4 regions of the Pseudoalteromonas sp. SG44-5 genome follow, and region 3 is predicted to be linked to each of the others. Evidence: predicted binding sites of a transcription regulator. Region 3 holds the regulator's gene; each other region holds the start of a gene.
The links. Region 3 encodes sigma-54, which starts transcription at its own class of promoters, with help from an activator protein. Its sites were predicted from a motif close to GTTGGCACGNNNNTNGNNT; they were not measured.
Positions count from the first base shown of each region.

Region 1: a site for sigma-54 is predicted at 3,918-3,936, ahead of H5079_RS01700 (EF-hand domain-containing protein). Genes of this name have one in related genera too.
Region 2: a site for sigma-54 is predicted at 6,334-6,352, ahead of H5079_RS15185 (LiaF domain-containing protein). Genes of this name have one in related genera too.
Region 4: a site for sigma-54 is predicted at 4,779-4,797, ahead of H5079_RS13140 (YggN family protein). Genes of this name have one in related genera too.

Region 1 is NZ_JACJES010000001.1:337,255-344,845, forward strand. It holds gene H5079_RS01675 (PTS glucose transporter subunit IIA) at 1-385, opposite strand, end outside; partial or broken gene H5079_RS18495 (ACT domain-containing protein) at 389-487, opposite strand; gene yfbV (terminus macrodomain insulation protein YfbV) at 924-1,370, shown strand; gene H5079_RS01685 (putative RNA methyltransferase) at 1,384-2,205, opposite strand; gene H5079_RS01690 (energy-coupling factor ABC transporter permease) at 2,202-2,849, opposite strand; gene xthA (exodeoxyribonuclease III) at 2,854-3,660, opposite strand; gene H5079_RS01700 (EF-hand domain-containing protein) at 3,976-4,497, shown strand; gene scpB (SMC-Scp complex subunit ScpB) at 4,650-5,240, shown strand; gene rluB (23S rRNA pseudouridine(2605) synthase RluB) at 5,237-6,109, shown strand; gene H5079_RS01715 (YciK family oxidoreductase) at 6,204-6,950, opposite strand; gene H5079_RS01720 (VolA/Pla-1 family phospholipase) at 7,157-7,591, shown strand, end outside.
Region 2 is NZ_JACJES010000020.1:19,549-27,139, forward strand. It holds gene H5079_RS15135 (histone deacetylase family protein) at 1-104, opposite strand, end outside; gene H5079_RS15140 (serine hydrolase) at 221-1,762, opposite strand; gene H5079_RS15145 (gamma-glutamylcyclotransferase family protein) at 1,784-2,278, opposite strand; partial or broken gene H5079_RS15150 (LysE family translocator) at 2,346-2,692, opposite strand; gene H5079_RS15155 (hypothetical protein) at 2,706-3,479, opposite strand; gene H5079_RS15160 (CreA family protein) at 3,483-3,959, opposite strand; gene H5079_RS15165 (5-carboxymethyl-2-hydroxymuconate Delta-isomerase) at 4,214-4,543, shown strand; tRNA gene H5079_RS15170 (tRNA-Ile) at 4,895-4,971, opposite strand; gene H5079_RS15175 (YqaE/Pmp3 family membrane protein) at 5,277-5,435, opposite strand; gene H5079_RS15180 (BON domain-containing protein) at 5,511-6,074, opposite strand; gene H5079_RS15185 (LiaF domain-containing protein) at 6,389-7,054, shown strand; gene suhB (inositol-1-monophosphatase) at 7,325-7,591, shown strand, end outside.
Region 3 is NZ_JACJES010000006.1:51,029-58,619, reverse strand. It holds gene H5079_RS08885 (calcium/sodium antiporter) at 1-839, shown strand, start outside; gene H5079_RS08880 (KpsF/GutQ family sugar-phosphate isomerase) at 849-1,820, shown strand; gene kdsC (3-deoxy-manno-octulosonate-8-phosphatase KdsC) at 1,821-2,372, shown strand; gene lptC (LPS export ABC transporter periplasmic protein LptC) at 2,369-2,926, shown strand; gene lptA (lipopolysaccharide transport periplasmic protein LptA) at 2,916-3,461, shown strand; gene lptB (LPS export ABC transporter ATP-binding protein) at 3,458-4,183, shown strand; gene H5079_RS08855 (RNA polymerase factor sigma-54) at 4,253-5,746, shown strand; gene hpf (ribosome hibernation promoting factor) at 5,773-6,060, shown strand; gene ptsN (PTS IIA-like nitrogen regulatory protein PtsN) at 6,065-6,517, shown strand; gene rapZ (RNase adapter RapZ) at 6,539-7,384, shown strand; gene H5079_RS08835 (HPr family phosphocarrier protein) at 7,428-7,591, shown strand, end outside.
Region 4 is NZ_JACJES010000014.1:20,996-28,586, reverse strand. It holds gene H5079_RS13180 (S8 family serine peptidase) at 1-454, opposite strand, end outside; gene H5079_RS13175 (DUF2721 domain-containing protein) at 679-1,149, shown strand; gene H5079_RS13170 (cytochrome c) at 1,244-1,696, shown strand; gene H5079_RS13165 (cytochrome b/b6 domain-containing protein) at 1,761-2,420, opposite strand; gene H5079_RS13160 (AzlC family ABC transporter permease) at 2,551-3,255, shown strand; gene H5079_RS13155 (AzlD domain-containing protein) at 3,252-3,551, shown strand; gene H5079_RS13150 (glutathione peroxidase) at 3,643-4,134, shown strand; gene H5079_RS13145 (PA3496 family putative envelope integrity protein) at 4,261-4,446, opposite strand; gene H5079_RS13140 (YggN family protein) at 4,835-5,629, shown strand; gene H5079_RS13135 (PLP-dependent aminotransferase family protein) at 5,751-7,196, opposite strand; gene H5079_RS13130 (DMT family transporter) at 7,298-7,591, shown strand, end outside.

The DNA of each region.
Region 1 (7,591 bases), on a different contig from region 3:
TAGGTGTATCAAGTTCGCGTAAATCAAAATAAGCAAGGCGTTGGCCTTTACTTATTTTGCTACCATTTAACTGAGCTATGTGGGTATGGGTAATGTGTTGCGAGCTCGCAATAGTTAAATTAATCAGTACTTTTAGGCCGTTTTTAGCTTGTAAAATAAATTCGGTGCCGGCATTTTTTGCCTGCAGCAAAGTGCCGTCAAACGGGGCTAATATTTTATGGTTGCTTAGCTGTACCATAATACCTGGGCCTAATGTGCCAAAGCGAAAAAGTGGTTCGGGGTGTTCGTTAAGTGCTATTACTTTTCCTGAAAATGGGCTAGTAATATTAATGGCATGACGAGGTAATTTATTCTGAGCTAAATAATCTATTGTTTGCGGTTTCATAAGTCACTCAAAAATTACGTTATAGCCATCTTTTTTCAAAGCGGTAATAGCTAAATCTACGGTGTGTTTTTTTACTAATATATAATCGGTATCGACTGTACTATGCAATTGTAATGCTTTTTTTGACATTAAAAGCCCGACGAACAGCAATAACTATAAGGTTATAGTATAGATCATTAACCTTAAATTAAAGCAGTAACAGCAACTAAGCTAGTTGTGGTTACGTTAGCAAAAGTGAGGTTAATTATGTTGTCCACATTTTCTGTGGATAACTGTGGGAATTGTGGCGTATAAGTGGCTTAACGTACTGATTATAATGTTTAAAATTATTAGTTTAGAAAAGATCCATTTAGCACTTAACAGCGTATGTATTAATATTGAGACGAAACCTGTTCAAACAAAAGGCCTTAAAGTATGAGTGATTGTTTACTCGTTTAGTGCGTTTTTATGAAAATTCCATATAAAATAATTTGTGTTACACTATCATGATAACAACCAATGTTATTGGTAGTGTTGATATTATGTATGAGGAGTCATGATGCAAAAAAGTGTGATGTCGCAAGTACAAATAGGGCGTGTGTACGCTAAAAAATGGCCAATGCGAAAAGAATTAGCTCCTTTGTTTGCTGAGTTTAAAGTAATAAAGGCGACAGAGTTGGCGATTACGGTAATGCCAATATTAGCCATGCTAACGTTATTTTTTCAGTTAAATTACCTTGGCTCTGACTTTTTACCGCAAGCAATTGCAAGCGCGCTTTTTTTTATATCGCTCCCTTTACAAGGTTTGTTATGGTTAGGAAAACGAGCGCAAACCGAGTTAGAGCCTGCTATGCAACGTTGGTATAACGAGCTTTATGCTAAAATGGTGGCTAATGGCTATCAAGCACAGCGCAGCGAAAAAAAGCCCCGTTACTTGGAGCTTGAAGAATTACTTAACGATATGTTTGATAAAATGGACAAAACGTTCACTAAAGAGCAATTTTAAGCGCCTGTTGCCTTTATATGTGCGCAACAGCTATGCTTTTATCTCTTGTGAATTGTGTAATATAAAACGATAAGGTGACATTATGTTCACCTTTTTCTTCGAGTGCTAGCCAGTGCTCGGGTCTGAACTTCCACGCGAATGGTGTCATCATTATTAAGTTTTTAACGTCGCTAAAGTTTAAGGTAACTTGCTCAGTGATGAGTGTTTGCGATGTTTGTGTAAACATTGCAGGTACTTCTATTTGTGTATGTTCATTAACACTTGAGTAAATATACTCTTTTAACTCTTTTAAATGCTGAGGTCCGGGGCTTGCCACTACGAGTGTTGAACCGGGTTTAGCAAGTCTTGCTAGTTCTTGAGTAAATAATGGTGCGAATACACTGACCAATACATCGGCAAAGTAGCTTTTAAAAGGTGCTTGGCTAATGGATGCCACGCTAAAGTGACAATTGCTGTAGCGTTTTGCCGCATATTTTACCGCCGCCTTCGATATATCAACCCCGTACACAGTAGCTTGGGTATTACTAGCTAAAGCTTGGGTATAAAATCCTTCACCACACCCTAAGTCAATAATATTATTAGCTGCTATATTACTAATAATTTGGCCAAGTTTGTGCTGTAAAAAGGCATAATAGTTGCGCTCTAAAAAAGCGCGCCTAGCTTGCACCATTTCTAATGAGTCACCAGGTTGTTTTGAGTTTTTTTGCTGTACAGGCAATAAATTTACATAGCCTTCTTTTGCAAAGTCAAAACTATGGTTGTTTTCACAGCGAAGCATATTAGCTGTTTTTATTAGTAAGTTGCTACACAGTGGGCAGCTATATTCAAGACTCATGAGCCTAGGTAGTCCTTATCGTAAAAAGTTTTTACCCAATGTGGGCGATAAGTGATCATAATTGTAATAGCCATACCGTTTAACATGGCTTCTGGCAGCCAAATAATAGCGCTTAAGTAAACGTAATTATCTGCTAATTGTTGCCAGCTATATTGACCAATAGCAAGATAAAATAATGCCCCTAAAGCTATTTTTATACAGGCGATAAACCCAGCCGTAATAAACGCACATACAAATATATAAACAAAAAAGTGGCGCGGTAAATACTGATAACTAACAATAAAAGCCAAGTAGCTCAATAAAATAGGAATAAATGCGCCAATAAGCAATTGCACTGGCAGTAACTTAAACTCAATTAAACCAAATGCGGCTAATAGCGCCGTTGCCAGAACACTACTTAAAATAGTTAAACGCCAACCGAGTATAAGTGTAGCTGCAGTAATACCTAAAATATGTAAATCAAGGCCCGTTAAAATGCCAGCTTTAATGCGCCATAAAACAGCAAACACCAACGCACATGCAAGTACTCCTGTTTGGCGTATGGGTACATTGTAGAGTGCTTTATAGGTCGCTTTATCAATACTAAATAAGCTTATAGCGATTACAAGGGCCCAAAGTAGCCCTTGCATTGGGAGGCTAAGCATAGGGTTATTTAAATTCAGACCAAATAGGGGCATGATCCGATGGCTTTTCGATGCCACGTAATTCGTAATCTATACCTGTGTCTATACAACGCGCGGCTAGCTCATGTGTTGCAAGTACAACATCAATTCGTAGGCCACGGTTATCTAAAAACCCTTTTGAGCGGTAGTCAAACCACGAGTATTGATCGCTGGTTTCTGGGTTTTGCTCTCTAAAGGTGTCTTTAAAGCCCCAATTAAGTAATGTTGCCAGCCATTCACGCTCTATCGGTTGAAAAGAACATTTACCGGTTTTTAACCAACGTTTAGCATTTACTTCGCCAATACCTATATCTAGGTTGGTAGGTGAAATATTAATATCGCCCATTACAATCACGTCTTCATCAGGGGTATGATTTGTTTGCAGGTGGGTCATTAAATCTTTATAAAACTGACGTTTATACGGGAACTTGGTTTCGTGATTAATGTTTTCACCTTGCGGGAAATAACCATTCATTACCGTTAAATCACGGCCATTGTCTTGCTCTACGGTAACACTGATCATGCGTTTTTGTGATTCTTCAGTATCAGTGGCAAAGCCTTTAAATACCGATTTAGGTTCTTTTTTGCATAACATAGCTACGCCGTAATGGGCTTTTTGGCCATGATAATAAACGTGATATCCCATTTTTTGTACATCTTCTAGTGGGAATGCCTCGTCATGAACTTTAATTTCTTGTAGGCCAATAATATCGGGTTGATGTTTGTCGATAATAGCTTGTAATTGATGAAGACGCGCACGCAGACCATTGATATTGAAAGAAATCACTTTCATAGCATATACCTTAAAATTGGTTCTATATAATGCGTTAAATTATATCAGTAAATACACTTACATAACACGCCCGAAACAAGGAAGTTATTGGCTGAACTTTTAAGTGTAAAAACACTCGCTGTAATGTCCGGTATTACACCAATATTTTGTGCAAAAATTACAAGGCATGAAGCAAAGCTTTCATTACTATAATGCGCTACGTTAGTTTTTTTATTTATGCTTTTGTTGTAACCAATTGATTTTAAGGGGTTAGTGTTTTTGGCATTTAACTTGTATTAGTTAAAGTGACATTAATTAACTACAAGGATACGTCTTATGAAAAAGTTAACATTAGCCTCTACTATTTTAGCAACGTTAAGCTTAGCAGCTTGTGCGTCTAACCAAGGGTTAGACAAAATTGATAGTGACTTTGCAAGTTTAGATAACGATAGTGATGGTTTTATTTCGAAAGTTGAAGCCGATGACGATAATATTTGGCAACACTTTTCAAATATTGATACAAATATGGATAATCAAATAAGTCGCAATGAATTTAATGCGTACATGCAATTAAATACCGGAAAAGTTGCCACAGACAGTGAAGTAAGCGAATCAGCATTTAAAGCGGATATTACTAAATTTGATAAAATACAAAGCAGTTTCTCGAGTTTAGATAACGATAAAAGTGGCTATATTTCGGTTGAAGAAGCAGACGATGATGATATTTCAAATCACTTTGGCTATATGGATGTAAATAAAGACAAGCGTGTTAGCAAACGTGAATTTGTAACTTACATAAAAAAATATGGCAATACAGTCGCTGAAGACGACGCACTTAAAAGCGCCAATAACAGCTAAGCACACCATTTTAAAGTGTGAGGAAGGAGCCAGTGCTGTGCACTGGCTTTTTTTGTGGCTTTGATTTACTAAATTGCTCGATATGTTTTCCTACTTTGCTGTAGTTCTGGCATAATAGTTGGCTGTGTGTGTTTATTAGTTTAAGAGCGTTTATGGTGGGTCGGCGAGTTAGTGATGAGCAATTAATTGAGATCATTGAAGCGGCGATTTTTGTTGCTGACAAACCATTAAGTAAACGTCATCTAAAGGATGTTGTTTTAGCCGATTTAGCAATATCTATGGTGCGTATAAACGATGCAATAATAGCAATACAAACACATTTTCAGACCCGTGGTATTCGTTTGGTAGAAGTAGGCAGTGGTTATCGTTTTCAGGCATGTAGTAGCTTAAGCCCTTGGCTAAGTAATTTATGGCAAGAACGCGCGCCCAAATATTCGCGTGCTTTGCTCGAAACATTATCGCTAATTGCTTATAGGCAGCCAATTACACGCGCCGAAATTGAACAAGTGCGTGGTGTTACTACGGGGTCAAATATTATTAAAACACTACTCGAAAGAGAGTGGGTTAAAGTGGTAGGCCACAAAGAAGTGCCGGGTAAGCCGGCGCTATATGCGACTACTAAACAATTTTTAGATTATTTTTCGATAACAGGTTTAGATAATTTACCTGCCTTGCCAGAGCAACAGCAAAGTAAAATTAACCAGTTATTAAGTGATCCTTCTGTGAGAGAACCATCCGAATGAGTGTTATACAAGGTGAAAAGTTACAAAAAGTCCTAGCCCGTGCTGGCGTAGGCTCACGCCGTGAAATGGAAAAATACATTGATGCAAACCGCGTTAGCGTTAACGGCAAAGTGGCTAAATTAGGCGATCGTGTTGAAGAAACAGATTCAATTCGCGTTGATGGCCATACAGTAAAAATTGAAGAAAAAGCGGATAGAATTTGTCGCGTAATTATGTATAACAAGCCTGAAGGTGAGTTAAGCACGCGTAAAGATCCTGAAGGTCGTCGTACTGTATTTGACCGACTCCCTCGTATTGATGGCGAGCGCTGGATTGCGGTTGGCCGATTAGATATTAATACCGCAGGCTTGATGCTATTTACTAACGATGGTGAATTAGCAAACCGACTCATGCACCCAAGTTACGAGGTTGAACGTGAATACTCAGCCCGTGTATTTGGTGAAGTAACCAAAGAAACCATTAAAAACTTAACCCGTGGTGTTGAACTTGAAGATGGCCCAGCAAAATTTCTAACGGTTAACCCTATGGGCGGCGAAGGTATAAACCGTTGGTACAATGTAACGCTTAATGAAGGACGTAACCGAGAAGTTCGTCGTTTATGGCAATCACAAGAGGTGGAAGTTTCTCGCCTGATCCGTATTCGTTACGGTAAGTTAGAGCTGGATAAGCGCGTACCACAAGGTGGTTGGATTGAATACGACCTAGACACTGTAAACTATTTACGAAAAACAGTTAAGTTAGGACGTGAAACACAAACTAAGCTTTCTGTAATGCCTGAAAAACGCAAAGATAAGCGTGCCAAAATAAACCAAATACGTAAAGCGGTTAAAAAGCACAATCAGCGTGTTAAACCAACTAAACGTAAGTAACCTGCTATTTAGTTAAATTAGTTAAATTAGTTAGACATTAAAAAAGCCGCTCAAAATTTTGAGCGGCTTTTTTGTATCTACATTAGAGTAATAGCTATTTTTTTACTTGAGCGTCAAGCGACTCGCCATTCACATTACTCGAATCATCACTCATTAAATATAAGTAAGTAGGCATTAAGTCTTCAGGTGTTGCAAGTTTATCTCGGTCTTCACCAGGATAAGCACTAGCGCGCATTGAAGTGCGTGTAGCACCAGGGTTAATACAATTAATACGTATATTGGTTTTACCTACTTCACATGCCCATGTTTGCATCATGCCCTCTACAGCAAATTTAGAAATAGCATAAGGCCCCCAAAATTCGCGACCTTTACGGCCCACGCCAGATGATGTAAATACCACGGATGCATTTTTAGATTTGCGCAGTACCGGAAACAGTGCTTTAGTGATCATAGCTTGCGCGGTGACATTAACCTTCATTATGTTTTCAAAGGTTGACGAGCAAAAGTGCTCAAGTGGCCCTAACGTGCCTAAAATGCCAGCATTATTTAATAAACCATCAAGACAGCCAAATTGAGACTCTATAGTGGCAGCTAGATCGCGGTAGTTTTGCTTAGTTGCGCCTTTTAAATCCATAGGGACTATTGCCGGTTGAGGATAACCTGCTTTAACAATTTCATCATAAACACATTCTAGTTTATTAGTTGTTTTGCCTAATAAAATAACAGTTGCGCCGTATTTAGCGTATGTAATTGCAGCTACTCGGCCAATTCCATCACCTGCGCCGGTGATTAAAATAACTTTATCTTTAAGTGCATTTTCAGCAGCTTGATAGGTGTTCATAAAAGTACCCATGGATGAATTTTTTTTGATTTTAACATAGCAAAACATTAAGTAATCGAATTTATTGTAAATTTAGGTGGCGAAAGTAGAAAGTTTACGTTAAGTTTAACTGGTCTAATGTCTCATTAATAAACTGATTACATTGTTTTAACTTAATATACTTAATAAACACACTATAAAAATAAGATATGTGCGGAGCCAACAATATGAAAAAAATGCTACTCTCACTCTCGGTTACAGCTGCTCTTGCAGGTTGTGGCGGCGGAGAAACGCTAGAAGATGTTAAAAACGATTCGGTTACAGTTATCCCAAAGGCGACGGTAAAGTTTGATCCCGCTAATGGGGTTATATCTGTACCCAATGATTTATTAATGAGCGGTACCCAAGATGGTACTTTAAATATTCCTGGGGAGTTAAATGACGCTAATGTGTCAATTCCTCGTGCTGCTTATGCTAACCCTCAACTTGCACTAGGTGCGCTTGATGGCTGGTCTACTCAAGTTCCTTTTAAAATAGATTTAACTTTCCCACCAAATGTAAGCCTAGATGCCACCTCTGCAGGTACACCAGGTTCAGTACGTATTTTTGAAGTAATAATGGGAGCAAGTTTAACAGATGAACAATGCTCACAAGCACCTGCA
Region 2 (7,591 bases), on a different contig from region 3:
AGTAAGCGATCGTTAATAGCATCTAACCGCTCTGGGCACTCTGGGTGATCATCAATCATTTTATGTTTACGACAATGAGGGTGAGAAATAATTGCGGTACGCATAAAAGCTCCTAACTGTATCATTAAACATAATATAACAAAGCCACCCGTGGGTGGCTTTGCGACTTTGGTGTATACCCTTTACACTAGATATAGCAAATTAGGGATAGCAAAAACAGTTATTTTGCTGTTAATTTTAAATTTCTAAAGTCAAAACTAAAGTCGGTTACTTGCGTTGAAACTGCACGCATTTTAGCGCTACTCACTCTATTTTCTGTATTCATATTAAAATTAATAAACGCATCAGCCTCAAGTAGCTTTTCATCCCACTTAACAATAAAAGTATTGCCAGTGTAATGCTCAAGTGAGCCTTTTAAGCCCTTGGTATGGGTAAAATCAATATGTAATTTGCCATCAAGCTGCTCAATAATTACATCGCCATACCAATTATCGTGCAATGTACCAGTGTAATTAATATTAGGTAGTTGCGGTTGATAATCAGCTGGTGCTGCAGGCTTTGCGTTAGCGTATGCTTTCTCTTTGCTTTCAAAATGCTTTTTAGCTAAGTCTTCAACCCAATCTTTATCTTCAAGCTCAAGCGCATCTTCAAGCACTTCGTGAGTTACTGCCGCTAGCGCACCAAATGCTTGCTGATTACTTAAAATAACAATACCGAGTTTTTTTTCAGGTAGTAATGTAACCTGCGACACCATGCCTAAAATACCGCCACCGTGACCAAGCTTTTTAAAGCCGTGGTAGTCTTCAATACTCCAGCCTAGCCCGTAACCTCTAAACTGCTGATGATACGCCTCAAACGTGCTTTTAGACGCCATAGCCGTTATATGTGGATGCCACATTTGCGCTTGTTGTTTTTCGCTAAATAACTGCTCGCCATTTGGCATTGTGCCACCAGCAAGTTGCGTACGTAGCCATTGGCTCATATCGCTGGCACTTGAGGCTATTGCCCCAGCGCCTCTAAAATCTTCTAGGTAGTTAACAAAAAATGGATGGAGTTGGTTATCCATCGGAATATGCCCCGTTGCCCAGTTTTTATTGCTACTTGGAATGCGCGAAAACCCCGCTCGCGAGTGAGTCATATTTAGTGGCTGTAACATGTTTTTTTCGATGTAATCGTTCCAACTCATCCCAGATACGCGTGCTACCACTTCCCCTGCGGTAACAAACATTAAGTTGTTATACGCATATTGGCTGCGAAAGCTGCTGGCCGGTTTTAAGTATTTTAAGCCTGCTAAAATATCATCAACCGACTTGTCGGTACTTGGCCAAATCATTAAGTCGCCTTGCCCAAGCCCCAACCCACTGCGATGACTCAGCAGATCGCGAATACGCATTTCGCGGGTTACGTATGCGTCATATAGTTGAAATTCTGGCAGGTGATCAATCACTTTATCGTCCCAGCTCAACTTACCTTCATCAACCAACTTAGCCAGCGCCGCACTGGTAAATGCTTTGGTGTTAGATGCAATGCCAAACAAGGTGTCTTTATTAACCTTATTACCGGTGTTTATATGGGTTACACCAAAACCTTTAGCAAATATCACTTTGTCGTTTTCAACAATAGCAACTGCCATTCCTGGCACATCAAAACGTGCCATGGAGGTTTTAATTACCTGCTCTATTTTATTGGTATCTACCTGTGCCCAGGTACTAAACGTAGCCCCTGCTAATAAAGCAATTGTGGCAAACTTAATTAACTTCATTGTTATCCTTTTTTATTATGATTATTTTTGATGTACTGCAAATTCAATTTCAGCACGCTCTAGGTTACTGTCGCTTTTTTGCGCGCGGTTTAATATTGCATCACTGTATGCTTTTGGAACGCCAGCTTCAAGCGCGCCGCGATGAACGTGTTTAATATACCAGTCGTAGGGTAGCGCTTCACTGTCATGGGTATTGGCAATATAGCAATGAGCGTTAACGTCTTCGCCGCTTAAAAGCTTTACGGTTATATTTACGCAGTCGTAACCTGCACCTTCTATACCATCTAAAATGACTTTTTCGGCATCACTTATTTGATAAACAACCCCATAAACTAACGCATCCTCTGCATCACTTGGGCTAATACTGCACTTACCTGAGCCATCTTTAAAATACATATCAAAGGTTAGCTCATAACCTTGTAATACGGCTGTACCAATGCGCTTAGCATTAGGCAAGCGCGCCAGTAAACGGTGAGACGACATGTTAGAGCCAAACGAAAAATTATAAAGCGACATACCTACTCCTAAAATTAAATAATGTAACTTGGTTTTAAATTACAACACGAATAGCCAAAGCTATTAAAATAAAAAACAAGGTGGCTTTAGGGTTTAATGCATTGGTTAAAAAGCCGCGCCGAAAGGCAAACCAAACGGGCTCTGCTGGCACCGTTTTGTTGGCAATATTATCATTTAGATTTGCCCCCGGTTTGGCTGCTCGCAGTGCTTGCACTCCCAAATAAGCTAAATAGGCACCGGCCAAGTATTTAAGCCCCATAAAATAGCCGCACCAACACCTGCACTAGTCCAAAGAGCATTGCGCCTACCTTGCTGCACACTTTGCTTTAATACCACAGCAAAATCGGGCCCTGGGCTTGCTACTGCAAAAAAGTGCGCTACGGCAATCAGTAAAAATTCGTCTAAGTAATTCACACAATATCTCTGCTTAGTTTGGCATATACGCTAATAACAGCGGGTTAGCTGAGTTATTGACTAATGCTTTAATTTCTTTTTGCGCTTTTTTAAATTGGCCGCGCAAATGCGGTTTTAAATGCTGCTTAGAGCGTTTATCATTTTTAAAGTAACTCACTAACGCATGCATAAATACCGTATGGGTTTCGTTCAACGACGCTTCGCGATTTGCATAAGGGTTATAACACGAGCCACAGCCGCCCTTAAAATGATATACCGTATTGCTCATCATTACCCCAAAGCCTAAAAAGCAAGCCAGTGCATCAGCAGCTTGCGCTAAGTAGTCTTTTCCGCCCGGTGGTAATACGCCTACATGATGAATTAAAATAGTCGCTAACGTTCCAGCAAAACTGGCAACTAAGTCTTGTGGCTGGTTTACTTGATTTGGATTAAACGAAATATTAATAGCCTGGCTAGGCGGTACAATTAATTTAGCGCCTTCGCCACGTAGTTGTTGGCTAAATTTAAACTGTGGAAAAACCTGTGGAGTGAGCTGCTGCGGTGCAACTAGTTGAATAGGCCACGCTGTCATACCCGCATAACTACTTACGCGGTTAAATACCTTAGTGGCCATTTCTTCAATACTCGATACCGAGTCGGGAAAGAACTCAACCGTGGGCAAAGTGATTTGCGTATGCTGGGTAAAAAACTCAACATCAAAGTTTTCAACTGCCCATATAAAGGTATCAATTAACCATTGCTGCTCTTGCTCAGCCAGTAATGGTTTGGGCTTAAATAACGCTAACATAGCTTACTCTCGCTCTTGCCCAAGCGCCCATTGCCATGCTTGTGTATTGTATAATGGCACAGTAGATAACGCATGATGATGACTCCCCGTAGACTCTTTAGTCGAGTACGACAAATACAATAAGGTATGTGCTTTAGCATCGTAAATACGACGCACTTTTAATGATTTAAACAAAATACTTTTAGATGATTTAAATACCACTTCCCCAGATTTACTCCGATCAATCTGCTGCAATTGCTCTGCGGTAATAACCCCGGTTTGCCGACACGAAATTGACATATCAGAAGGATCTGAAAAATCTAAATTAGCTTCTATATGGCTAATATGGCACGTTACCCCAGTGACTAAAGGGTCTTGTTGCGAATTTACAATTACATCCTTGGTGGTAAATAACCCAAGGCTTACAGAGGCAACATCATCTGAGCACGCTGTTAAGGTAAGCATACCTGCGAGTAAAAAGCTGACTTTTAAATACTTCATCGTGTTCTCCAACATACTTAAAGAGGGATACGGTTTATTCTTCTATACTAAACGTATTTACAGCTACAAAACACATGTTGTAAAAAATAAACATTGCGCTATATACATTCACCTTTGCCGCACCATAACACTTCTTAATGGCTAATTGTGCAAAACAAAAAGATGCTAATTCAGCATTGTAGGGGTTAGCGGGTAACCTGGTATTTGGTATAATAAGGTTCACACATGTAGTAACTCATAATAGGAACGCCTAAATGCCGCACATTATTATTGAACACTCAGAAGACCTCCCTGTATTACCACAAGTACTTGTAGAAAAAATTCACAACGCCGCTTTCCAAAGTAATTTATTTGATTTAGAAACCATAAAAACACGCGCTATTTCCTATCAGCAATATCTACTTGGCGCAGGCGGGTCGGGGTTTATACATATTGCGGTACACATTTTGGCGGGACGTTCTATTGAGCAAAAACAAATGTTAAGTGAGCAACTACTTGAGTGTTTAAAAACCTATTGCAGAGCATCAGACAGTTTAAGCGTTAATATTTACGATATTGAACATGAGATCTACCGTAAAAATTAATTTATTTTACCCGTCACATTAAATTAGTGAACAATTCTAGTACCAAAAAAACAGCTTAATCACTAATCAAAGTCATAATGTATAGTGACCTATAGGCTATTTCTAACGCGGTTAATTAGCTACTTAATAAGTCAGAATGATCATGTTATTAATAATATAGGTATTAACTTAAAAGCGTTAATAAGTACTCTGTAAAAAATCCCTAACTAGGGATTTTTTATTGCCGTAAAACAATTCTATTTATTATTTTATAATGAAACAGGCAAAAATATACTTAAAGTGTAATTAACACAACATAGAGCTATTCATTAGTTAATGATTGGAATGATTTTTAGTAGGTATATTTAAAAGTGGTGGCCCCTCCCAGACTCGAACTGGGGACCTAACGATTATGAGTCGTGTGCTCTAACCAACTGAGCTAAGGGGCCAACTTTTTGTATAACTGTAAACAGTTAATTTTTTAAGAAGCGTTTAGTCACATAGCGACTAAAGCGGGGTGCAGTATAAAAAGTTTTTAGGGGCTTGTCACTAGCAAAAGTCTTTATTTTAACAATCAATGGTCTAACTGCTTAAATAGTAATCTTTTTATGGGTGTAATATTAAGATTTGCAGAATTTAGGGTAATACTGGCAGCTAAGTAAAAATGAAATGGAAGGCTGTATATCGCGTAATTTACAAATTGAGCTTTAAACAAGCAACTTACAGCTTATATTACGCGACAAACAGAAATGAATTATTTTTTTGCGATAATGTATATTGCATGTATTACTCCAGGGAAGTAACCAAACAACGTAAGTAAAATATTTATCCAAAAATGTAAGCCTAAACCCACCTGTAAAAATACTCCCAGTGGTGGCAATAAGATTGAAAAAATAATACGTATAATATCCATAAATATTCTCCTTATTTATAAACTAAAAAACTTATAAGCAAAAACCCAGCAGAGCTGGGTTTTATAAATGCTATGTTACTTTGCAACTATCGTTAGTTTATCTACTACGTCGCGAACATCTTGAGCATTTTTAGCAATTTTTACTGCAAGCTGTTTTTCAGCATCTGAGTTCACTGTACCGGTAAGAGTAACTACACCGTTGTCAGTATCTACATCAATGTTTGTACCACCAACTTCTGAGTTAAATAAATAACGCGTTGTGATGACTGTGGTAATTTTAGCGTCGGTTAAGCCGCTACCATCATCATCTTTCATGTTGTCATGGCTTTTACTGTTCATGTTTTTCACAACAGTAAGCTGGTTATCAACATCGGTTACACCATCTAAACTCAGTACAAGTTCTTCTGCTAACTCTTTGTCGAGTTCGCTATTAACTTTACCTGTTAGTATAACTTTGCCATTTTTTACATCAGTGTTGATGTCAAAGTTATTGAGGTTAGTGTTCATAAGAAGCACTGTTTCAGCCTTACCATCAATCCAAGCATCTTTACTTTCATTTTCCCAGCTGCTCGCTTGAGCACCCATAGCCGTAGTACCTAAAACTAACGCCGCAATGATAGATTTGTTAAATGTTTTCATAATCTTTCTCCTTTTGATTAAAGACACTTTAACTAATGCCAGCTTTAGGCCAACTTTAATAAATAAGTAAAATCAGATAGTTAAGGCGGGATATAAAATAACTTCACTTTGTATACATCACTTTTTTACCGACTTATCGGTAAAAAGTTCTCAGTAGTGAAAATAGCTAGATAATTACCATTTTGGTTAATGGATCGTTAATATAACAAAGTCACAAATAGGCTAAAAACATAACAAGCTGATTAATAACAATAATATTTTTGGTATGTGCTTTGCTTATATAGTGACAACAGTAAAATAAAAGGAATACCCTAATGAGCGTAAAAATAACAGACCGCCCGCTAGAGCAAGTGCGCGAAGAAGTGATTGATCAACTAATTTATAATTACAGCCACGGAGTTATTTCTGTTGAAGCATTTGAAAGGCGTTTAGATGAGGCAATGGCTACAAATAATAATGAAGCCCTTGTTAGCTTAGTTGAGGATTTAACCCTTAATACTGATCATCAATATAATGCCCAAAAGCATTCGCAATTTTCACCCAATTACAGCGCTCAGCAATTTAGCCAGAGTGACTTTACATTACGCAGTATTTTAGGCTCCAATGAAAGAAGTGGCCAGTGGATTGTGCCTAAAAATATTTACCTGACTAACTTTATGGGCTCGGTAGTACTTGATTTTACCGATGCTATTTTTACCCACCAAGAGATAACGATTCATGTTAACTGTATTTTTGGCAGTGATGAAATATACGTACCAGAACACGTTAATGTAGTATCAAAAATGTTTAGCATTATTAGTAGTGTTGAAAATAAAACAGTGGCACTTAACAAGCATCAAGGCCCGACCATCCATATTGAGGGAAAGGCTATTATGGGCTCGGTAGAAATAAAGATTAAGCGCACCATTAAAGAAAAATTTATTAGCTTTGCTAACCAATTAAAAACCCAACTTGGTGGTAAAAGTGGTACTCCAATGTGATGAACTACCTATAAAAGCATGTTCATAGCTTTTAACTTGGGCCCAGGTTAAAGAGTAAAAAACATGCTACATTTTTAAAGCACTAGAACACATTTAAAAAGTGCTTTGCAGATTCATCAATGCTGAATTTCTATAAAATGCTCTGCACATCAAGCAAGTATAAAAAACAAACAAAAGTATTTAGGCTTTGTTGTTTACTTTATGGCAAAAGTCGCTAAAATACGCCAGCTAAAATATATAAACGTTCTTTTACAACCCAAAGGTAATACCATGCATCCAATGTTAAACATTGCGGTTCGCGCTGCGCGTAACGCAGGCAAAATTATACTTCGTGCAAGTGAAGATTTATCAAAAGTTGAAGTTCAACAAAAAGGCACTAACGATTTAGTGACTAACATTGATAAAGAGGCTGAAGCTATAATTCGCGACACCATTTTACGCTCTTACCCTGATCACTGCATTGTTGGTGAAGAATTAGGCGAGCATAAAGGTAAAGATGCAGATTACCAATGGATTGTTGACCCGCTTGATGGCACA
Region 3 (7,591 bases):
TTGTTGCAATGGGTTCATCAGCGCCTGAAATGATGGTTTCGGCTTCTGCCGCTTTAGCCGGTAAAACCGATACTGCCATAGGCAATGCCGTTGGCTCAAACATAACCAATATTTTATTAGTACTGGGTATTACCGCTTTATTGCGCCCGTTGTCTGTTTCATCAAGCACCTTAAAACGTGAAATACCTTTGGTATTAATTATTTCGTTAGCTACTTGGTATATTTTTTCAGATAACTATTTTTCATACCCAGAAGCAATTGCCCTACTTATTGGTTTTGTTGTATTTATTTTTGGACTTATTATTATCTCCCTAAGAGCTAAAAATAATAACGATCCATTTGTAAACGAAGCCTGCGATGAAGTACCCGATAACGTTCCCACTAAAAAGGCAGTTTTTTGGCTCATTGTAGGCTTGATATTACTTCCTGTTAGTTCTCACTTTTTAGTTGGCTCAGCTGTCGACATTGCAAAATTCTTTGGCTTAAGTGACTTGGTAATTGGCTTAACTATTATTGCTATTGGCACCAGTTTACCAGAACTGGCAGCGTCTGTTGCAGGTGTGCTTAAAAATGAAGATGACCTAGCACTGGGTAATATTGTGGGCTCAAATATTTTTAATATTTTAGCCGTGTTACCACTTGCCGGTATTATCAATCCATCGATAATCGACCCTTCTATTGCTAATCGTGATGTACTGATTATGATTGCAGCAACCTTGGCACTTATTGTTATGTCATTGAACTTTAGAGGCGCACAGCGTATCAATAGAGTAGAAGGTGGTTTACTGCTAAGCGCATTTTTGATTTACCAAGGTTACATCTTTAGTCAAATAGGGTAAGAGTTGTCTATGACCAAGCTAAGTTTTATCGAGCAAGGGCTACGTGTTCTTGATATCGAGCGCCAAGCACTTTTTGATATAAAACAATATGTAGATGATAATTTTCATCAGGCATGTCAGCTTATGTATGACTGCAGTGGCCGTATTATAATTATTGGTATGGGTAAGTCGGGGCATATTGGCCATAAAATTGCGGCAACTTTAGCAAGCACTGGTAGCCCTGCTTTTTTTGTGCACCCAGGCGAAGCCAGCCACGGCGATTTGGGCATGATCACTAAAAACGATGTCGTTATGCTTATTTCTAACTCAGGCGAAACCAGTGAAGTACTTAATATTATTCCAGTGTTAAAACGCCTTGGTGCAAAAATTATTTCCATGACAGGAAATACACAATCAACCATGGCCACACTTGCTAACGTGCATGTATGCATTAAAGTAGAAAAAGAAGCCTGCTCATTAGGCTTAGCACCAACAGCCAGTACCACGGCAACACTCGCTATGGGCGATGCAATGGCGGTAGCACTGTTAGAAGCACGCGGATTTACTGCCGATGACTTTGCACTATCGCATCCCGGTGGCAGTTTAGGGAAGCGATTACTGCTCACCTTAAAAGATGTTATGCACAGCGGTGTAAATACGCCTATTATAACTACTTCGCAAACTATTAAAGATGCGCTGATTGAAATGACAGCTAAAGGCTTAGGTATGACCGCCATAGTTGACGATAATCAGCAACTCGCTGGGTTATTTACCGATGGTGATTTACGCCGTATTTTAGAGCAACGCGTTGATATTCATACCACGTCAATAGATGCAGTAATGACTAAATCGTGTACCACGGCAACCCAAGATATGCTTGCTGCGCAAGCGCTTAATATTATGGAACATAAACGCATTAATGGCTTAATTATTATTAATGAGCATAATCAGCCTATTGGGGCACTCAATATGCAAGACCTACTTAAAGCAGGAGTATTATAAATGCAATTTGAAGAACTCTATCAAGCGCTAAGTGATGACGCTAAAGCGCGCGCAAAAAAAGTAAAACTACTTATATGCGACATTGATGGCGTATTTTCTGATGGCCGAATTTATCTTGGCAACCAAGGTGAAGAGCTAAAAGCATTTAATACAAAAGATGGCTTTGGTATTAAAGCACTTATTAACAGCGGCTTTGAAGTAGCGGTTATTACCGGCAGGCACTCGCAAATAGTACAACAACGTATGACCAGCTTAACCGTGCAGCATATTTATCAAGGTCAAGAAAACAAGCTTATTGCCTACCAAGAACTTAAAAACAAGCTTAATTTGAGCGATGAGCAAATTGCTTATATTGGTGATGACGGCCCTGATATGCCTGTTATGGAGTTAGTTGGCTTTGCAGTCGCAGTAAACGACGCGCACCCACTAATTAAACGCTTAGCACATTACACTACGCAAATGCCGGGTGGTTTTGGTGCAGTAAGAGAGCTAACCGACTTACTTATGCTTGAAAACAATAAACCATTAACTAGCCAAGGCACCAGTTCATGAATATAGCGCGCATAGTCTTAAGCGTTTTATTCATCACCTGTATGGTTTGGCTTTGGTACCCTTATTTTACTCAGGTAAATACGGTTGCTAAAGCCGACTCAGAAGTAATAGCTAAACCCGATTACACCGCCATTGAGCTAAAACAAACAGCTTTTGACGAAAACGGTGAAATTAGCCATAAAGTAACTGCGGTTAAAACGGAGCTTTACGAGCAGCTAGGATTTACCTTATTCGAAAAACCTACTTTCATATTGTACGACGACAGACAAAAAACGTGGCGTATCAATGCTGATGAAGCAACACTTTACGATGAAAGACAATTAATTTTAGAGGGTAATGTAACTGCCCAAAACTTAATTGATGGCGCAATGATAGACAAAATTACCGCCGACAATATTCAAGTAGATATAATGCTACTCACTATGCGCAGCGAACAGCCCGTTATTATAACTGGACCGAATTTAAAGATCACCGGTAAAGGCCTTGAAGCCAATTTAACAACCGAGGTGATAAAACTAATTAACCATACGCGAACACTATATTATGACCAATAACCTTGCAAAAATACTTATTATTCCATCGCTTATACTTGTATTTAATAGTAATGCGGCAGAGCAAAGTACTTCCCCATTAGCTAATCAAATTTCTATTAGTGCTGACCGCCAAGAAGGCCAACTAAAAGAAAACGTTGGTATTTTTGAGAAAAACGTCGAGATAATTCACGGTAATCGTCGTATCACCGCCGATCGTTTAGAAGTACATAAGCGCGACGAACTTGGCGATAATAAACAACTATTAATTGCCACGGGCAGCCCTGCATATTTTGAAGAAAAGCAAGCAGATGGCACTGTCATGAGCGCCAGCGCTAACGAAGTACGTTACGATGTAGCGAAACGTTTTTTAACCCTGGTAGGAGATGCAAACATTTCTCAAGCTGGGCAAAAAATTACGGCTAAAAGCATCACCTATGATATAGAGCAACAGCTTATAAGTGCTGAAAAAGATGAAAACTCAACTGATCGGGTACACACTATTTTAGTGCCTGTAGACGTAAAAAAAGAACAAAAACTCAATAAAGGTCAGCCATGAGTACATTAAAAGCAGAGCTATTAGCAAAAAGCTATAAAGGCCGTGAAGTTGTTAAAAATGTAGGACTTGAAGTAAAAGCTGGCAGCATTGTTGGTTTACTTGGCCCAAATGGCGCAGGTAAAACCACTACCTTTTACATGATTGTAGGCTTAGTACCTAGCGACAAAGGTAAAATATTAATTGATGATAACGATATTACCTTACTTCCTATGCACAGCCGTGCTCGTTTAGGTATTGGTTATTTACCACAAGAATCTTCTATTTTTAGAAAGCTCACTGTGTATCAAAATTTAATGGCTATTTTAGAAACGCGTAAGCAACTAAATAAACAAGCCAGGGAAGAAACCCTAAATAGTTTATTGGACGAATTTAGCCTGCAACATATTCGCGACAGCTTAGGTATGGCGCTATCTGGTGGTGAACGTCGCCGCGTAGAAATAGCACGTGCTTTAGCTGCAGATCCTAAATTTATATTGCTTGATGAGCCCTTTGCTGGCGTGGATCCTATTTCAGTACTCGATATTAAAAAAATTATAGAACACCTTAAAAATCGTGGTATTGGCGTACTAATTACCGACCACAATGTAAGGGAAACCCTTGATGTTTGTGAAAAAGCCTACATTGTTTCTCATGGGGAGCTAATTGCATCTGGTACTCCTGAATTTGTATTAAACGATAAAACAGTACGTGATGTTTATTTAGGCGAGCAGTTCAAACTGTAATATTTATGTTATTACTATAAGCATCTGCTAAGATTAATCATATCAATTTATAAGGATTGTTAGAGATAAATGAGGCAATCATTACAGCTGCGCATGGGCCAGCAACTTACAATGACTCCGCAACTGCAACAGGCTATTCGCTTATTGCAGCTTAGTACCTTGGATCTCCAGCAAGAAATACAAGAAGCACTTGATAGCAACCCATTACTTGAAGTTGATGAACAAGATTACACGGAAGAATCAGCAGGTAAAAACGAGCAAAAAGCAGATGACATTACTGTTAGCGCCTCTGCTGACGACACCCCAAGCGAGTATGAGCAAGATAGCGGTGAAGCACTAAATAAAGACACCATAAGCGACGACATGGCCATGGATGTATCATGGGATGAATATATGAGCGCAGCGCCTGCCTCTTCATCAGGGCCAATGCCTGAAGATGAATCTATTTATCAAGGTGCATCAACCGAAACCCTGCATGAATACTTAATGTGGCAATTACAGCTCACCCCTTTTAGCCCTACCGACGAAGCTATTGCCATAGCTATCGTTGAAGCCGTAGATGACTCTGGTATTTTAACCCTCAGTTGCGAAGACCTTTTAGCAAGCTTTAACCAAGAAACTGACGACGAACACGAAGTAGAACTAGATGAAATAGAAGCAGTGCTAAAGCGCATTCAATTATTTGATCCTGTTGGTATTGCAGCTCGCAGCTTGCAAGAATGCTTATGCATTCAATTAAATCAATTTGATAAAGACACCCCTTATATTAACGAAACAAAAATGGTGTTAACTGATCATATCGATTTACTCGCTGCTCGCGACTATCGTACGTTAATGAAAAAAACTAAGCTCAAAGAAGAAGAGCTTAAAGAAATAATGACACTTATTCATACGCTTAATCCTAAGCCTGCGGATACTATTGTCAGAGAAGAGTCTGAATACGTTATACCTGACGTGTCTGTTAAAAAAATAAAAGGCCGCTGGGTGGTAGAGCTAAACCCTGATAGCATGCCAAAAATACGTGTTAACAGCCAATATGCGGCTATGTCTCGTACAGTAAAATCCAGCGGTGACAGCCAATTTATTCGCTCGCACTTACAAGAAGCTAAATGGTTTATTAAAAGCCTAGAAAGTAGAAACGAAACACTCCTGAAAGTAACTAATTGTATTGTTAAGCAGCAACAAGCGTTTTTTGAACATGGCCCAGAAGCCATGAAACCTATGGTATTAAACGATGTTGCCGAAATAGTTGAAATGCACGAGTCGACTATTTCACGGGTCACTACGCAAAAATATATGCACACTCCACGTGGCATTTTTGAGCTTAAGTACTTTTTTTCAAGCCATGTAAGCACCGAAAATGGTGGCGAATGTTCATCAACTGCCATACGTGCCCTGATTAAAAAGTTGATAGCTGCAGAAAACTTAGCCAAACCATTGAGTGATAGCAAGATTGCAGATATATTGGCTGAGCAAGGAATTAAAGTAGCTAGACGGACAATTGCAAAATATCGCGAATCTCTGGCTATTCCCCCGTCGAATCAACGTAAAAGCTTGATTTAAGACGTACAACAAAGAGGAAAATGCTGATGCAACTAAACTTAACTGGTCGTCATGTAGACATTACAGACTCATTAAGAGACTATGTAAATAATAAATTTGCAAAGCTGCAAAGACACTCAGATCACATAACTAATGTGCATGTTATTCTCGATGTAGAAAAATTAAGTCAAAAAGCTGAAGCAACAATTTTTGTAAGTGGCGCTGAGCTATTTGCATCGACCGAACACCAAGATATGTACGCTGCCATTGACTCGTTGATTGACAAACTCGATCGTCAAGTAATTAAACACAAAGAGAAGTTTGCTCGACACTAACACTATGAAATTAAGCTCACTTATATGCCAGGACTGCAGCAAAGCTGTGGTCCTTTTTAATAGTAAAAAAAGAATTTTAGAATTCATCAGTGAACTCGCGCATAAAAAAATGCCGTATTTACCTCAGCAAGATATTCTCACTGCTTTATTGGCAAGAGAAAAGCTAGGTAGTACCGGTATTGGCCGAGGAATAGCAATTCCACATGGCCGTATGAGCGGGGCACAAGAGCCTCTTGCCTTAATTTTAATAAGCGAAACCGCTATTAATTTTGATGCAATTGATAATCGTCCAGTTGATATTTTTGTTGCGCTTATAGTGCCCGATGGCGATAACCAGCAGCACTTGAAAACACTAGCCACAATAGCTGATAAACTAAACGATAAAGAGTTTTGTAAGCAATTGCGTGCGGCAAAGTCTGATGAAGCGTTATACCAAGTTATTTTGGATCAATCCTAGTTACTAATAAAGGGGTGGTAAATGGAATTAATTATTATAAGTGGCCGTTCAGGTTCTGGTAAGTCAGTTGCTTTACGTGTTGTAGAAGATTTAGGTTACTATTGTGTAGATAATATTCCGGTAAATTTGCTGCCTTCATTAGTGCGCAGTGTCTCTGATAACTACGATAAAATAGCCGTTAGTATAGACGTGCGTAACCTGCCTAAAGACCAGCAGCAGTTTAACGATATCCTTGAGTACTTGCCCGACTTTGCTAAACCAACGTTATTTTATTTAGATAGCGACGATCAAACGTTAATCCGCCGTTATTCAGAAACACGTCGTTTGCACCCGCTTTCGATTGATTCGCTACCGCTAGATTTAGCAATAAAAAAAGAAAAAGAATTACTCGATGTACTCGTAACGCGGGCTGATCATGTCATTGATACAACCGATTTAAGTGTGCATCAACTTGCTGAATCTATGCGTGAAACCATACTCGGTAAAAAAGACAAACAGCTTATCATTACCTTTGAGTCGTTTGGCTTTAAGCATGGTATTCCCAAAGGTGCTGATTATGTTTTTGATGCGCGTTTTTTACCAAACCCACACTGGGAACCGGAGCTCAAGCCTTTAACTGGATTAGATCAACCAGTAAAAGATTATTTAGCTAGTCATAGTATTGTGCAAAAATTCACTTGGCAAATTCAAACCTTTGTACAAACGTGGTTACCACACCTAGAGCGTAATAATCGCAGTTATTTAACCATTGCTATTGGTTGTACTGGTGGTCAGCACCGCTCAGTTTATTTAGCGCAAACAATTGGTGAAAGCTTTGCTATGTCTCACCCTAATGTAAAAATTCGCCATCGCGAGCAAGAAAAATAATTCAATTTAAATAATCATCTGTTCAGCTTAAGTAGAGTATCTTATGCGCTTAGAAAATACATTTTTAATAAAAAACAAGCTAGGCCTGCATGCTAGAGCTGCTACCGTATTAGCACAATTAGCGGTACAATTTGACGCATCTATTACCTTATTTCAAGATGAAAAAGAAGCCGCTGGCGATAGCGTACTGGCTTTAATGTTACTAGA
Region 4 (7,591 bases), on a different contig from region 3:
CAGAGCTTGCTGCAACATGCAGTTCGCTATCGAACATAGGTAATACTTTTGCTACTCGTGAATCTTTAGCAATTTTAGCAAGTGCTTCAGCCGAAGCTTGAACGATTAACGTAGGTGCTAATATTTTGGTTTTACCAATTATTTTCGCATCAAAATCTAAGCTATTTAACTCAAGAGTCATAGTGTCTTGAAGTTGCTCTATATTAGCTGTAATTTCACGATTATTTGATTGCTGGTAAGTACCTGCAACATAGGCGTCTACTGATGTTGTAGCGCGTAATACAATCATATGTGCCGATGGTTCTTTTTTATCTGCAACTTGTTCTTTTACTGCTTCAGCTTTTTGATAAGTAATATTAGCCGTAGGTAAGTTACTTGCACTTGCAAGTGTTGCAATAAATGCGCTTGAGACAGCAGTGGCAATTGCTGTTTTCTTTATTATATTTTTAGACATCATTTCCCCTAGGATAGGTTATGTATTATTGTATTTACTATATTCAACCATGGGCTTAAATATAAAACTTAAACCCATACGTGAGCAACACCTTAGTTACATTTAAGTTACAAGCAACACATAAAAACAGAGAAAACACTAGCAACAAACTGATTCCAAAGGGAAAAGAAAGAAATTAAGTTTGTGAATGATTGTAAACAACCAACACTTATTTTGAGATGTAAATGGATAACGAAGTAATTAATATTTTAAGCATGGCCAAAGTGATTCAAACCGCGGTTGCTCCCGTCTTTTTAATTACAGGTATTGCTGCCACTTTAGGGGTTTTATCAAACCGTTTAGCGCGTATAACAGATAGAGCTCGTTTGCTTGAACGTAGACTAAAAGTAAGCACTGATGATGACTTTAATCTGTCGTTAACCACCGAGCTAAGAGCGCTGCTAAAGCGCTCTCGTTGTATACACCTTGCATTTAGCTTGAGTGTGTTAAGTGCATTGTTGGTTTGTGCGGTTGTTATGTTATTATTTTTATCGCATATTCAATCAGTTAACTTAGGCGTAACGATAGGTAGCTGTTTTGTAGCTGCTATGGCTTTGCTTATATTTGCTTTTATGTCGCTACTTTGCGAAGTGTTTTTAGCCACTCGCAGTATGCGCCGTGGCATGATATTCGCCGACGTCGATATTAACGATTAAGCCTCAAGCAAACCAAACTATCGCTTTCACTTGAATAAAAGTGGCAGCTAAGATACAAAGATAGAATTAGAAACTTTTACTAGGGATAAGTTTAATGAAATTGAAGCAAGTATTTATCGGGGCATTATTATCAACATGCGCACTTAGCGTATCAGCAAATTCTGCATTTAAAGAGCCAAGCGACGCTATTGAATATCGTCAAGCTGCATTTTCTATGCTCTCAGTACAAATTAGTGACATGGGCGCTATGCTTAAAGGCAAAATTCCTTTTGATGCAGATAAATTTAAAGCACGTGCAAATAACGCAGCTGCACTGGCAAAAATGCCATGGGAAGCGTTTTACGAAGGTACTGATAAGGGTGATACTGCTGCACTTGCCGCTGTTTGGGCTGAAAACGACACTTTTATGAAAAAAGCAACTGCATTTCAGCAATACGCAGATGAACTTGCTGTAGCTGCACAGTCTGGCGATAAAGCTGTTATTGGTAAAGCGTTTGGCGCATGGGCCAAAGGCTGTAAAGATTGCCACACGCAATTTAAAGACTAAGTTTTTAAATAATAAAGGCGCCTATTTAATTCATAATCGGATTTAAATAGGCGCCTTTTTATTTTTAACCCAAGTTAAGTAAATAACTAAGTGGCTCACTGCCCCAAGTTGTCATAAGCACTACAAGCAATATTAAAAATACGACCCAAGCTAACCAAGGTGCTTTTGTAAGTATTGCTGGCTTTTCATTTGGCTGTTGTTTCGTTCCGGTGATCATCGCTTTCACTAAAGGCTTGCCTTTAATCTTATAAATTACAATTGCTAAAACATGCAAACCTATCGCATAAAGTAAAATATCAAAGTTTAAACTATGTAACCAATTAGCAAAATCAACTGTACTGCTCGACACGTACTGCGCTAAAGGCCCATCAGTTAAAATACCATCACTACTCATTAAGCCACTAACAAGCTGAGTAATAATAAGTATAAAAAACAACAACACCATATAACTACCTGGCGCAGAATGCCCAAGCGGAGTTTTATTAGTTTTAAGTGAGGTTATTACCGCTTGCGGGGAGTGTATTAACGCGCTTAACTTAGCTGTTTTACTGCCTATAATCCCCCATATTAATCGCGTTAAAATAAGTGCTAAGGTAAAAAAGCCAGCAATAAAGTGCAGTTCAATCATACCTTCTTCAATACTAAAATAGAGCACAGCAATACTAAACACTAATAACCAGTGAAAGCTTCTGACAAAGCCATCCCATACTTTTACTTTAAACATTAGTTATCTCGCTAATTAAGTTATTGTTTCATTATTTCAAACTTTGTTTAGATTTGCATTAAACCTATTATTTAAAGCATGCTTTATGGCACACTTAAGCAATTAATTTTACTGGCTAATATTTCTGCAAATGAACAGACCATCGCGTGCAATTTTAAAAGGTTTTGTTGACATGTTACCGCTTTGTTTGGCGGTGATCCCTTGGGGAATACTCTGTGGCTCACTGGCTATTCAAAATGGTTTTACTGCCCTTGAAACTCAAGCGATGTCTTTATTAGTGTTTGCGGGGTCTGCGCAGCTTGTCGCTATTGAGTTAATTGCGGGAAATACGCCACTACTCACCATTTTGTTTACTACCTTTATAATTAGCTCTCGGCATTTTTTATATGGCTTAGCGGTACGTCATAAAGTAATTGATCAACCTTTGAGCTGGCGTCTACCTGTAAGCTTTGTATTGACCGATGAGTTGTTTGCATTTTCGCACCACCCTAAAGCCTATCGTACAAAAATACGTTTAATTTACGCACTTAGCGCCGGTTTTAGCTTTTATATTGCATGGAATTTATGGACATTTATAGGCATTGTTGCTGGTACTATGCTCCCCGATTTAACCCATTTGGGCCTCGACTTTGCTATAGCCGCTACATTTATAGCTTTAGTTATTCCGGGTGTTAAAAGCCTCGCCTCACTCGTTACAGTTATAGTCGCAGGCATTAGCGCTACACTGTTTAAAAGTACCGGATTTGAGTTATGGCTGGTGAGCTCTGCATTACTGGCCATGAGCGCAGGATACTTTACAGCAAGAATAACTGCCAAAAAGGAGCGCAACTTATGATGACCACTATTTTACTAATGGCCTGTATTACCTTTTTTACCCGTTACTTATTTTTGCACCGCGCTTTACCCTTTAAAGTTGGGCCTAAAATGCAACAATTTTTAAGCTTTAGTGCACCAGCGGTACTTACGGCTATTTGGGTACCTATTGTATTTTTAAACGATGATGGCATTAATTTAAATTGGCAAAACCCTTATTTAAGTGCGGCTATAGTAGCTATTATTGTGGCTTATAAAACCCATAATATTTACTACACTACGATTGCGAGTATGGGATTATTTTTAATTTTAAATTAAAAAATAGTCTTAATATATACAACAACCATATTAAGCAATGTACTTAAAAGAGTAAATTGAGCATCAACAAAGATAAGGTAAAGCATAAATAATGCACAAGTTTCATCAGTTAAGCGCCACCAGTTTGCAAGGTAACACCATTAATTTTAGCGAGTTTGCTGGTAAAGTCGTGCTTATTGTAAACACGGCAAGCAAGTGTGGTTTTACCTACCAGTACGAGTCACTACAGGCTTTGCATAATAAATATGCTAGCCAAGGCTTAGTAATTTTAGGATTTCCGTGTAATCAGTTTAATCAGCAAGAACCCGGAGATGCACAGCAGATAGAGCAAGGATGTTTAATAAACTACGGGGTTAATTTTTTAATGGCCGCTAAAGTAGAGGTAAACGGAGAGCATGCTCATCCGGTATTTCGTTATTTGAAATCGACACAACCTGGCTTTTTAACTCGCAAAATAAAGTGGAACTTTACTAAGTTTTTAATCGCAGCAGACGGCTCACCAATTAAACGCTATGCACCCTTTACCAAGCCAGAAAAGCTAGAGCTCACCATTCAAAAAGCACTGCAACAAAGTAATAAGTAACGCCGCTTAAAAGTAATAAAGAGGCACACGGCCTCTTTATTGCCAATCTAATCAAAATTTAAACATACATAAATGCGTACATTTAGAGTCTAATTCACATTGGTACTTTAGTTATACTAGCGCAATTTAATCGGTGTAATCGCTTAAATCGTCTTCGCCTAGGTTTTTACGCAAGCGCTTTTGCTCAAGGTAGTCTTCCAACTTTTTCTTAACCTTTTGCTTGTTCTTATCGTGCTGATTACGCCCGAGCATTTCGTACTCGTCTTCAACAAAATCGTCATCTAGCGCATCGTAACTAAATGTCTTACCCACAACCCACTCCATAAAGTGTTTGAGACCAACCAAGGATTTTATAATCGCAATAATCGGTAAAATTAAAATGTTCGACACATAAAGTGCAATGCAGTTTAGCGCCAAAATAAAGCCATGTAGCTATCTTAAATAGCCTCCATGTCAATACTGTGAATAAATAGCGCTAAATTCGCTTTATGGAAAGTGAGAGTTTTTTATCGTATCGATAAATAAAATTAATTACTGCTCTAGCTTTAGCCAATTTGACTAAAAAATAGTTTTTTTATAATAAACCTTTGCTATAGACAATACTAAAAATAAAACCAACCTATTGTTTAATATAATAAAAAAACATTGGCACTAAACTTGTTATTACTTATTTATCATCAATAAAAAACTGAGAATAAATATGAAAAAATTACTATTAATGAGCACTTTAATATGTGCACCTGCCGTTGTGGCACATAATGATAACGATTCAACAGTGTCATTTAATAATGAGCAATGTAATGTAGAATTTAAAAATGATGTACGTATTAAGCCTGACGAACTAGAGATTTTTACCGCCAATAAGCAAACTATGCAATTTAATACCAATGGCAATTTAACCATTAATGGTGAATCGGTAGCGCTTAATCATTCCCAGCAAAAGGCGCTAACTCAATATTCAGATAGTTTACGCACGCAATTACCCGAAGTAGCAAATATAGCCTTAGAAGGCGTTAAAATTGCAGGTGTTGCACTGCAAGAAGTTGCTAATGCTTTTAATATTGATGGCCTCGATAATATCTCATCGTTAATGGACGACATTAAACTTGAAGTACAAAATACTTTTTATCAACAAGACACCTTTGTTATGGGCCAGCAAAGCTTTAACCAATTTGGTGAAAACTTTGAGCAGCAGTTTGAACAACAAATAGAGACCGCTGTTGAGTCTGCTGTAATGCAATCTATGGGGAGTATTTTAGTTGCTTTAGGTTCTGAATTACTTGGCTCAGGAGGCGACATGCAAGCCTTTGAACAACGTATGGAAAATATGGGTACGCAAATAGAAGAAAAAGTAGAGCAGCATGCCGATGCGCTCGAAAAACGTGCCAATGCCTTATGCGAAAATTTTGCCAATATAGCTAAACAAGAAGAACAGCTAGTAGTACAAGTACCTGAACTTAAAGGTTACCAATTATTTAGCTTTAAACAAAACTAGTTTACAAACTTCACTTAGGTAATTATTTAACATCCCTCTGCAGCCGTTACGCTTAACTTAACGGCTGTTTTTTATTGTGCCGAAAAACTTGTTACAAGCTGTTGTTCCCCTTTAAATTAGGCTACTTTTTTGCTAGTAAGGTAAGTTTACCTAGTGTGACAATTGCTTGCTCTATTTGCTCACTCCACTGCACACCATAGCTTAGCCTTATACAGCTTTTGTATTTATTTGAAGCTGAAAATATCAACCCTGGAGTAATGCTTATACCTACCTCAAGCGCTAATGAAAATAGCTTTTGGCTATCATACTCGCAGCCTAAGTCTAACCAAATAACACAGCCACCTTGTGGATCGCTGATCCGTGTACCTTTTGGCATGGCTTGCTGTAAGCAACGTCGCATATGCTCTTTATTCGTACGTAAACGCTGCCTAAGTACTTTTAAATTACGATCGTATTCACCGCTAAAAACAAATTCTGATAACGTCCATTGATTAATTAGTGAGGTAGAACAACTCAATGCTCTTTTATAACGCCTAGCTTGCCCTGCAAATTTCCCCGCAATAAGCCAACCAACACGATAACTAGGGGCAGCCGTTTTAGAAAAAGACGAACAACTTAGCACCAAGCCTTTTTTGGAATACGCTATAGCAGGTGTACCTCGTTTGGGTGTAAAGTATAGGTCGCCATATACGTCATCTTCAATGAGCACTACGTTATGGCTTTCAACTAGTTCCACCAGCTGTTCTCGATTTTTATCTGGCATAAAACTACCAACCGGATTACTAATAGCCGTAGAAAATAAGCACGCTTTAATATCGTGCTCATTAAGCGCCTGCGCTAAATCGTTTAGCCAAATACCATTATCTGGGCATAAAGGTATTTCAAGTGCTTTAAGGCCTAAACTTTCTATTAACTCTATAATTCCGTGATAGCAAGGGCTCTCTATGGCCACTACATCACCGGGCTTAGTTACGCATTTGAGTGCAATTGCCAGTGCTTCTTGCGCACCATTAGTGATCACCATTTCATCCATATTAATGCCAATGCCAAAGTTTAAATAGCGGTGAATAAGTTGCTTTTTTAACGGTGCATAACCATCCAGTGGCCCGTAATTAATAGCGCTACTACCAGCAAGCGTCATTACTCGGCGCATATTTCTGGCTAAGGCTTTATCGGTTGGTGCTGCAGCAACCGGGTTAGCCACTCCAAAAGGCACCACATGGGCCTGATGAATGGCTGTGTATACCTGCTCAATCAGCGCCTGCTTGTTAACAATCACGGGCTCGCGGCTCAGCTTAACTCGTTTTGGTAAGCTGCTTGCCATGTTAACGGCTTTTAAAAAGTAGCCTGACTTTTCGCGTGCCTCTATAACCCCTTGATCCTCTAGCGCTTGATAGGCCTGCTTTACCGTAGGAATACTTATATTAAGGTTGCTAGCCATTTTACGTAAAGACGGCAGTTTTTCTGAGGGCAATAAAGCCTGTTGAGCACTCATATCCCTGATCAGTTGAATAACTTGCTGGTACAAAAACTCATGACCTTGATGGCTAACCGCTTTTAAAATCATTACACCCTCAATCTGTATAGGTTACATATTCCATTTTCTGTATATGGTAAGTATACAGATAAGCTTTAAAATAGCAGCTTAATCGACTTTGGAGAGCAGTATTGAAAAGTGCAGCGCTATATATAACAACTGTTTTAATTTGGGGCTCAACCTGGTTGGCCATAGAGTTTCAGCTAGGCGATATTGCTGTTGAACTATCGCTATTTTATCGTTTTGCAATCGCGGCATTATTAATGTGGTTATATGTGGCATACAAAAAACCTAAAATGCGATTTAATTTAGTCGATCATGGTTTTTTCGTATTATTGGCCCTGTTTAACTTTGGCCTAAATTACTTAATGCTTTACTGGGCACAAAATCACCTTAGCTCTGCAATGACCTCGATTGCTTTTTCA